Linked DNA regions of Chroogloeocystis siderophila 5.2 s.c.1. Each later gene encodes a partner of the first gene's protein in a complex. Links are inferred from orthologs where the notes say so. Each region holds a gene or a part of one and is shown in the gene's direction. Other genes may lie near its edges. The genes, in order: uvrA and mfd.

What was found.
Region 2: the proteins of uvrA (region 1) and mfd are in contact, whole or in part, in a crystal structure (PDB 4DFC), measured with the Escherichia coli proteins. The link is inferred for Chroogloeocystis siderophila 5.2 s.c.1 from one-to-one orthologs.

What each region holds. Positions count from the first base shown.
Region 1 is NZ_MRCC01000001.1:138,510-142,339, reverse strand. The notes cover bases 148-3,654. They hold uvrA (excinuclease ABC subunit UvrA), read left to right. Parts: upstream 148-487; coding sequence 488-3,454; downstream 3,455-3,654. Other genes in these bases: NIES1031_RS00655 (hypothetical protein), read left to right, coding at 3,513-3,654; NIES1031_RS00665 (hypothetical protein), read right to left, coding at 148-315. In the rest of the region: more of NIES1031_RS00665, read right to left, coding at 1-147; more of NIES1031_RS00655, read left to right, coding at 3,655-3,794; NIES1031_RS23560 (hypothetical protein), read left to right, coding at 3,785-3,830. UniProt on the Escherichia coli protein: The UvrABC repair system catalyzes the recognition and processing of DNA lesions. UvrA is an ATPase and a DNA-binding protein. A damage recognition complex composed of 2 UvrA and 2 UvrB subunits scans DNA for abnormalities.
Region 2 is NZ_MRCC01000013.1:100,870-105,238, reverse strand. What follows is about bases 1-4,046. They hold mfd (transcription-repair coupling factor), read left to right. Parts: upstream 1-345; coding sequence 346-3,846; downstream 3,847-4,046. Other genes in these bases: NIES1031_RS16170 (class I SAM-dependent methyltransferase), read left to right, coding at 3,888-4,046. Also shown: more of NIES1031_RS16170, read left to right, coding at 4,047-4,369. UniProt on the Escherichia coli protein: Couples transcription and DNA repair by recognizing RNA polymerase (RNAP) stalled at DNA lesions. Mediates ATP-dependent release of RNAP and its truncated transcript from the DNA, and recruitment of nucleotide excision repair machinery to the damaged site.

The sequences.
Region 1 (3,830 bases):
TTCTGCTCTTTCCATGATTTGTTGAGCGATGGGTAATAGCTCATTGGCTTGCGAAGACGAAACCTGACGGGCGAGATACGATACGCGGTATGAATCTTCACGCGCTCTAGCAATGTCGCGTCCTGCACGTTCAACTTGTCGATATTCAAGGCTTGCTTGAGAACCACGACCTGATGGTAAAACAACGCCAGGTTGTGCAGGGGCTGTGGGGGATGCGGGACGTGGTTTTTGGCGTGATTGAGTGATTCCTGGAGTCGCGGTCGCGCTTAACCCAGAAATTGCTAACAGTGTTGCTAATACTAGCGTCTTCCTCATCGATCCTCTTCTGTTAACTTTTATTGCGAAAAATGCAAAACATAGATAAACTAACCGAAATGATGTATACAATCTCCTATCTGAAGATAGAAATTATTGAGAATAACACCTCCTTAACCGCGAATGAGAAGGCAACGCTAAAATCATTAAGCAATGGTTTTTCCTCTGCCTCATGTCTCACCCTGCTGAAACTTTAGACACGCTGAATGCAAATGGGAATCGTCCCCTTGGTGTGAATCGCGCTAGTCAGAATACGATCCGTATCCGTGGGGCTAGACAGCATAATCTCAAGAATATTGATTTAGAGTTGCCGCGCGATCGCTTGATCGTGTTCACTGGCGTATCCGGTTCGGGCAAATCTTCTTTAGCGTTTGATACAATTTTTGCTGAGGGACAGCGGCGCTATGTAGAATCTCTCAGTGCTTACGCTAGGCAATTTTTAGGACAACTTGATAAACCTGATGTCGAAGCAATTGAAGGTTTAAGCCCTGCGATTTCGATCGATCAAAAGTCAACTTCACACAATCCGCGTTCTACAGTTGGTACAGTAACAGAAATTTACGATTACTTGCGATTATTGTTCGGACGTGCTGGTAAACCGCATTGTCCGATTTGCGATCGCTCGATTGCACCGCAGACAATCGACGAGATGAGCGATCGCATTATGGAACTACCCGATCGCACGCGCTTTCAGATTCTCGCCCCCGTGGTACGCGGGAAAAAAGGAACGCATCGCAAACTTTTATCTAGCCTTGCTTCCGAAGGATTCGCCCGCGTCAGAATTGATGGAGAAGTTCGCGAACTAAGTGACTCAATTGAACTTGACAAAAATCAAACGCACAACATCGAAGTTGTCATTGATCGCTTAATTAAAAAATCAGGAATTCAAGAACGTCTGACGGATTCGTTAACGACTTGCTTGCGGCGATCCGAAGGAATTGCTGTCATCGAGATTCTTGATCGCGCTGAGGCAGATAATAACGTCGTGATGCATCCTACTGCAACACAGATGAAAGCCGTAGAGGATTCAACTGCATACGTGACGTCACCTTTAGAAAAAGAAATCGTCTTTTCTGAAAACTTTGCGTGTCCCGAACATGGCGCAGTGATGGAAGAACTGTCACCACGGTTATTTTCCTTTAATTCGCCGTATGGTGCGTGTCCGCACTGTCATGGATTGGGAAATTTGCGGACATTTTCACCAGAGTTAGTCGTTCCCGATCCTGCACAGCCTGTTTATGCGGCGATCGCACCCTGGTCAGAAAAAGACAATTCTTATTATCTTTCCTTACTTTATAGTGTTGGGCAAGCTTTTGGGTTTGAAATCAAAACGCTGTGGAAACACTTAACACCTGAACAGCAACACGTTATTTTACAAGGTGCAGAACAACCGATTTGGAATCACGATCGCAATGACTATCGCCGTTACGCAGGTGTCATTCCAATTTTACAGCGACAATATAATGATGCTTCCGAACTAATTAAACAAAAACTCGAACAGTATCTTGTTTATCAACCGTGCGAAGTTTGTCAAGGACAACGTTTAAAACCCGAAGCGCTGGCGGTGCGTTTAGGACAATACCGCATTCTCGATCTTACCGGAGTGTCGATTCGCGATTGTCAACAACGGATTCATAATTTAAAACTCAGCGATCGCCAAATGCAAATTGCTGATTTGGTATTGCGCGAAATTAAAGCCCGATTGCAGTTTCTTTTGGATGTAGGGTTAGATTACCTCACCTTAGACCGTCCAGCAATGACACTTTCAGGTGGAGAAGCACAACGCATTCGCTTAGCAACGCAAATCGGTTCAGGACTCACAGGCGTACTTTACGTTTTAGACGAACCAAGTATCGGATTGCATCAACGCGACAACGGACGCTTGCTAAGAACTTTAACGCGATTACGCGATTTAGGTAATACCTTAATTGTTGTCGAACACGATGAAGAAACCATCCGCGCAGCAGATCATGTTGTCGATATTGGTCCTGGTGCGGGGATTCATGGGGGTAATATTATTGCCCAAGGTGACTTGCAAGCATTACTAGAAGCAAAAGATTCGCTAACAGGCGCGTACCTATCGGGAAGACAGGCGATCGCAACACCCGCACAACGACGCGAAGGTAACGGGCGATCGCTTGTCATGAAAAACGCCCACCGCAACAACTTAAGAAACATTGATGTCAAAATTCCCCTTGGTAAACTTGTCTGCGTAACTGGGGTTTCGGGTTCGGGTAAATCGACACTCATTAACGAATTACTTTATCCGGCTTTACAACATCACTTAACGCGTAAAGTTCCCTTTCCACAACAAATCGATGCGGTGGAAGGATTGGACGCAGTTGATAAGGCGATCGTCATCGATCAATCTCCGATTGGGCGAACACCGCGTTCTAACCCCGCGACTTATACAGGTGTTTTTGATGCAATTCGCGACGTTTTTAGTCAAACAATCGAAGCCAAAGCACGAGGTTATAAGCCAGGACAATTTTCATTTAATGTCAAAGGTGGGCGCTGCGAAGCTTGTGGCGGACAAGGTGTCAATGTCATTGAAATGAACTTTCTTCCTGATGTTTATGTGCAGTGTGAAGTTTGTAAAGGTGCGCGATACAATCGCGAAACATTGCAAGTCAAATACAAGGGAAAATCCATCGCTGATGTTCTTGATATGACGGTAGAGGAAAGCTTAGAAGTTTTCCAAAATATTCCTAAAGCTTTTACGCGACTGCAAACATTAGTTGATGTTGGTTTGGGCTATATCAAACTTGGCCAACCTGCAACAACACTATCAGGTGGTGAAGCACAACGGGTAAAATTAGCAACTGAATTATCGCGCCGCGCCACAGGAAAAACTTTGTATTTAATTGACGAACCAACAACAGGTTTATCGTTTTATGACGTGCATAAGTTATTAGATGTTTTGCAACGTTTGGTTGATAAAGGTAATTCTATTTTGGTAATTGAACATAATTTAGATGTGATTCGTTGTAGCGATTGGATTATTGATTTAGGTCCAGAAGGTGGTGATAAAGGTGGTGAATTAGTTGCAGCAGGTACGCCGGAATCAGTAGCAGAAAATTCACAGTCTTATACGGGGCAATATATTAAGCAGGTTTTGCAGCAGTATCCATCAAAGTGAACTGAAACGAACCACATTCCCCGCAGGGCTTGCCGTAAACTACCACAAAGAGAGATGTATGAGAAGGGTTTTTCGGGCTAGGTATCAGTCGCAATCGAGGGATACGCATCCTGATGTTGATAAGTTTTTGATGCGGGCTTTTCGGAGTATGCCTGTTTGGAAGAAAGCGCATCTTGTTGATGAAGCAACGAAGGAAATTCAACACTGGGCGCTGGTTGGTATTCGTAATCAGTTTTTTAAAATTAGCTTAGCAGAAGTTAAGTTTCAATTAGCAGATCGTTTGTATAAAAATAATCAAGGAAAAAAATTGTGGATGCAGAAGCTATACAATTGGCATTAACGATTGCAACTATCTTTGATACTTTGGAAATTCCTT
Region 2 (4,369 bases), on another replicon or contig:
TATTATCTCTGAGTTACCAAGTTGTGGGAACAGAAAACAAGTCAGCATCTTAAGTTGACTCAAGATTTTTATTGTTCTTGTCGTACCAATTCTCTGCATTCCAGCGACAGATTTCAACTCACAACCCATACTCTGTCTGATTTTTTTAATCACGTTAGCGTGGCGGGGTGCAGCCCATTACGAACCCGTAGGCTTAAGCCTACGGCAAACTACAAATTAGCATCAGTAGGGGAATCCAACCCTTGTTTGCTTAATTCCATCACCTCAGGGACTCTAAAATAGTCAAGGAATCTATTTTCCAGCGCATTGTGTTAAGCAGAAGACATCAATAAGACAGCGGAAGCTATGGCATTTTTTTCCATTGTTCGTGCATTGGGGCGATCGCCGCTCACAACAGAAATTTTAGCTAAACTTGATCGGCAGCGCGTCTGTCGTTTAAACGGCATTCCTCGCCTTCCTAAAGGATTGGTGGCTTCAGCTTTGGCACAAGAGGCGCGATCGCATCTTTTGGTTGTCTGTCCCACCCTAGAAGAAGCCGGACGCTGGACAGCACAACTAGAAGCAATGGGCTGGCAAACAACGCATTTCTACCCTACTTCTGAAGCGTCTCCCTACGAACCTTTTGACCCTGAAACGGAGATGACGTGGGGACAAATGCAGGTTTTAGCAGATTTGGTAAAGAATCGGGGCGATGCTAACCTTCCAAAAATGGCAATCATCGCAACGCAGGCGGCGTTACAACCACATTTACCCCCTTTGGAGGCGTTTCAGCCGTATTGCTTGAATGTTACGCCAGGGATGGAGTTAGATTTAGATGCTTTTGGTGACAAGCTAGTACAATTAGGTTATGAACGCGTACCGCTCGTAGAAACTGAAGGACAATGGAGTCGGCGCGGAGATATTGTCGATGTGTTTCCGGTGGCTTGCGAGTTACCCGTACGTTTAGAGTGGTTCGGGGATGAAATTGAACAAATTCGCGAGTTTGACCTTGCAACACAGCGATCGCGCAGTACTAACGGTAGCGCATTAGATAAAATCGATTCTCTGGTACTCACTCCCACAACTTTTGCGCCGATCATCGTTTCCGCATTAGCTGACAAGACGCAACAAATCAAGACCTACTTATCACTAGAAGAACAAGAACAATTTGAAACAAATCACACATTAGAAGGTAGCCGTCGTTTCTTAGGTTTAGCTTTTGATCGCCCCGCATCTTTACTCGATTACTTGCCCAAAAATACGCTAATTGCAATAGATGAAATTGAACAATGTCAAGCACATAGCGATCGCTGGGTAGAAAATGCCCAAGAACAGCACGCCGCACTCAGTCATCTACCACGTACCCATCGTGCTTTTGAGGACTCTCTAAGAACCGCCAGTGATTTTCGCCAACTCCATCTATCAGAACTTGTTATAGAAGAAAATTCCGCACCTACAGCTATCAATCTTGCGAGTCGTCCTGTACCCGTGACACCACATCAATTTGGCAAGATTGCGGAAACGATTCGTAATGAACGCGATCGCGGTTTTTCGGTATGGTTAGTTTCGGCGCAGCCTTCCAGATCGGTTTCCCTGTTACAAGAACACGATTGTCCTGCACAATTTATTCCTAACCCCCGCGACTTTCAAGCGATCGACAAGCTACAAATATCACACACGCCAGTTGCTTTGAAGTATTCGGGTTTAGCAGAACTCGAAGGCTTTATCTTACCAACGTTCCGCCTTGCAGTCGTTACAGATCGCGAGTTTTTCGGTCAGCATACTTTAGCAACACCAAGTTATGTTCGCAAGCGCCGTCAAGCTGCATCGAAGCAAGTTGATTTAAACAAGCTGCGTCCTGGCGATTATGTTGTGCATCGCAACCATGGTGTAGGAAAGTTTCTCAAACTCGAAAGCTTAACGCTAAATAACGAAACCCGCGAATATATCGTTATTCAATACGCAGATGGTTTATTGCGCGTCGCCGCCGATCAACTCGGATCATTATCGCGATTTCGCAGTACAACTGAGTCGCCCCCAGAATTAAACAAGATGACGGGGAAAGCGTGGGCGAATACCAAAAACCGCGTGCGCAAAGCAATTAAGAAATTAGCGGTAGATTTGTTGAAATTATACGCAGCGCGATCGCAACAACAAGGCTTTAGCTATCCTCCCGATCAACCTTGGCAAGAAGAACTTGAAGACTCATTTCCGTACCAACCGACAACAGATCAGCTAAAAGCGGTACAAGACGTTAAACGCGATATGGAAAGCGATCGCCCGATGGATCGTCTGGTATGTGGTGATGTTGGTTTTGGGAAAACTGAAGTAGCGATCCGCGCCATCTTTAAAGCGGTGACTGCAGGTAAACAAGTCGCGCTTCTTGCTCCGACAACAATTCTTACTCAACAACACTACCACACCCTCAAAGAACGTTTTGCACCTTACCCAATTCAAGTTGGTTTACTCAACCGCTTCCGCACTGCTGAAGAACGTCGCGATATTCAACGCCGCCTCACTACAGGTGAATTAGATGTCGTTGTTGGTACGCATCAGCTACTCAGTAAGGGTGTAAGTTTCCGCGATTTAGGTTTATTAGTGGTAGACGAAGAACAGCGGTTTGGTGTGAATCAAAAAGAGAAAATTAAATCTCTGAAAACGCAAGTTGATGTGTTAACTCTCAGCGCAACTCCAATTCCGCGCACTTTATATATGTCGCTGTCGGGAATTCGCGAGATGAGTTTAATTACAACACCGCCTCCAACGCGTCGCCCAATTAAAACGCATTTAGCACCGTATGATTCGGAATCGGTACGCAGTGCAATTCGCCAAGAACTCGATCGCGGTGGACAAGTGTTTTATGTTGTCCCGCGTGTTGATGGTATTGAAGAAACAGCGGCAAAACTGCGGGAAATGATCCCAGGGGGAAGAATTGCGATCGCCCACGGACAAATGGATGAAGGCGAACTTGAATCGACGATGCTCACGTTTAGCAACGGTGAAGCCGATATTTTAGTTTGTACCACAATTATTGAATCGGGATTAGATATTCCTAGAGTCAACACGATTTTGATTGAAGATGCCCACCGTTTTGGCTTATCGCAACTTTATCAGCTACGCGGTCGTGTTGGTCGTGCGGGGATACAAGCTCATGCTTGGTTATTTTACCCCAAACAACGCGCCTTATCCGATGCAGCACGGCAACGTTTACGCGCGATTCAAGAATTTACGCAACTCGGTTCGGGTTATCAACTGGCAATGCGCGATATGGAAATTCGCGGTGTCGGTAATTTACTCGGTGCGGAACAATCCGGTCAAATGGATGCGATCGGTTTTGATTTATACATGGAAATGCTTGAAGAAGCAATCCGTGAAATTCGCGGGCAAGAAATTCCGAGTGTCGATGATACGCAAATTGACCTCAACCTCACCGCATTTATTCCTGGGGATTATATCACAGATATGGATCAAAAGATGAGTGCCTATCGTGCTGTCGCCGCCGCAAGAACGAAAGAAGAATTAGTACAAATAGCCGCCGAGTGGAGCGATCGCTACGGTACGATTCCTAGTGGTGCAAATCAACTTTTGCGCGTAATGGAACTCAAACAGGTCGCTAAATCTCTGGGATTCAGCCGCATTAAACCGGAAGGAAAGCAACACATCATTTTAGAAACTCCGATGGAAGAACCCGCGTGGAACTTACTTGCAGCAAATTTACCCGAACACTTGCGATCGCGCTTTGTCTATTCGCCTGGTAAAGTTACAGTACGCGGTTTAGGTGTTCTTAGCGCGACTCAACAACTTGAAAACCTGATTGACTTTTTAAGCAAAATGCAAGGCGCACTCCCAGAACCTGTTCTTACTTAGAGAGTCATTAATTTTATTTTATGTAGTGGTTTTCCTTTAATATGATTAAAGAAGTTCAAGAACAAATTGCTTATTACAATGCTCGCTCTCAAGAATATGATGAGTGGTTTTATCGCATTGGTCGTTACGATCGCGGCTTAGAACAGAATCAACGTTGGTTTGATGAAGTAGATATTCTTAAAAGTGCATTACAGAATATAGGCAAAGTTAATTCAATTTTAGAATTGGCGTGTGGTACAGGAATATGGACACAAGAATTACTTAAACTTGGCGCGAGGATTACAGCAATTGATGCTTTTGCTGAGATGATTGCAATCAATAAAAAGAAGTTAAATGATACTAAAATATTCGATTATCAGCAGGTAGATTTGTTTTCTTGGCAACCAACTACACAATATGATTTAGTATTTTTCTCCTTCTGGCTATCGCACGTTTCGCCTGCACAAGTTGATGAGTTTCTAACCAAGGTTTATCGGGCAGTTCGTCCTGATGGAAAAGTGTTTATTATTGACTCTTGCTTTGA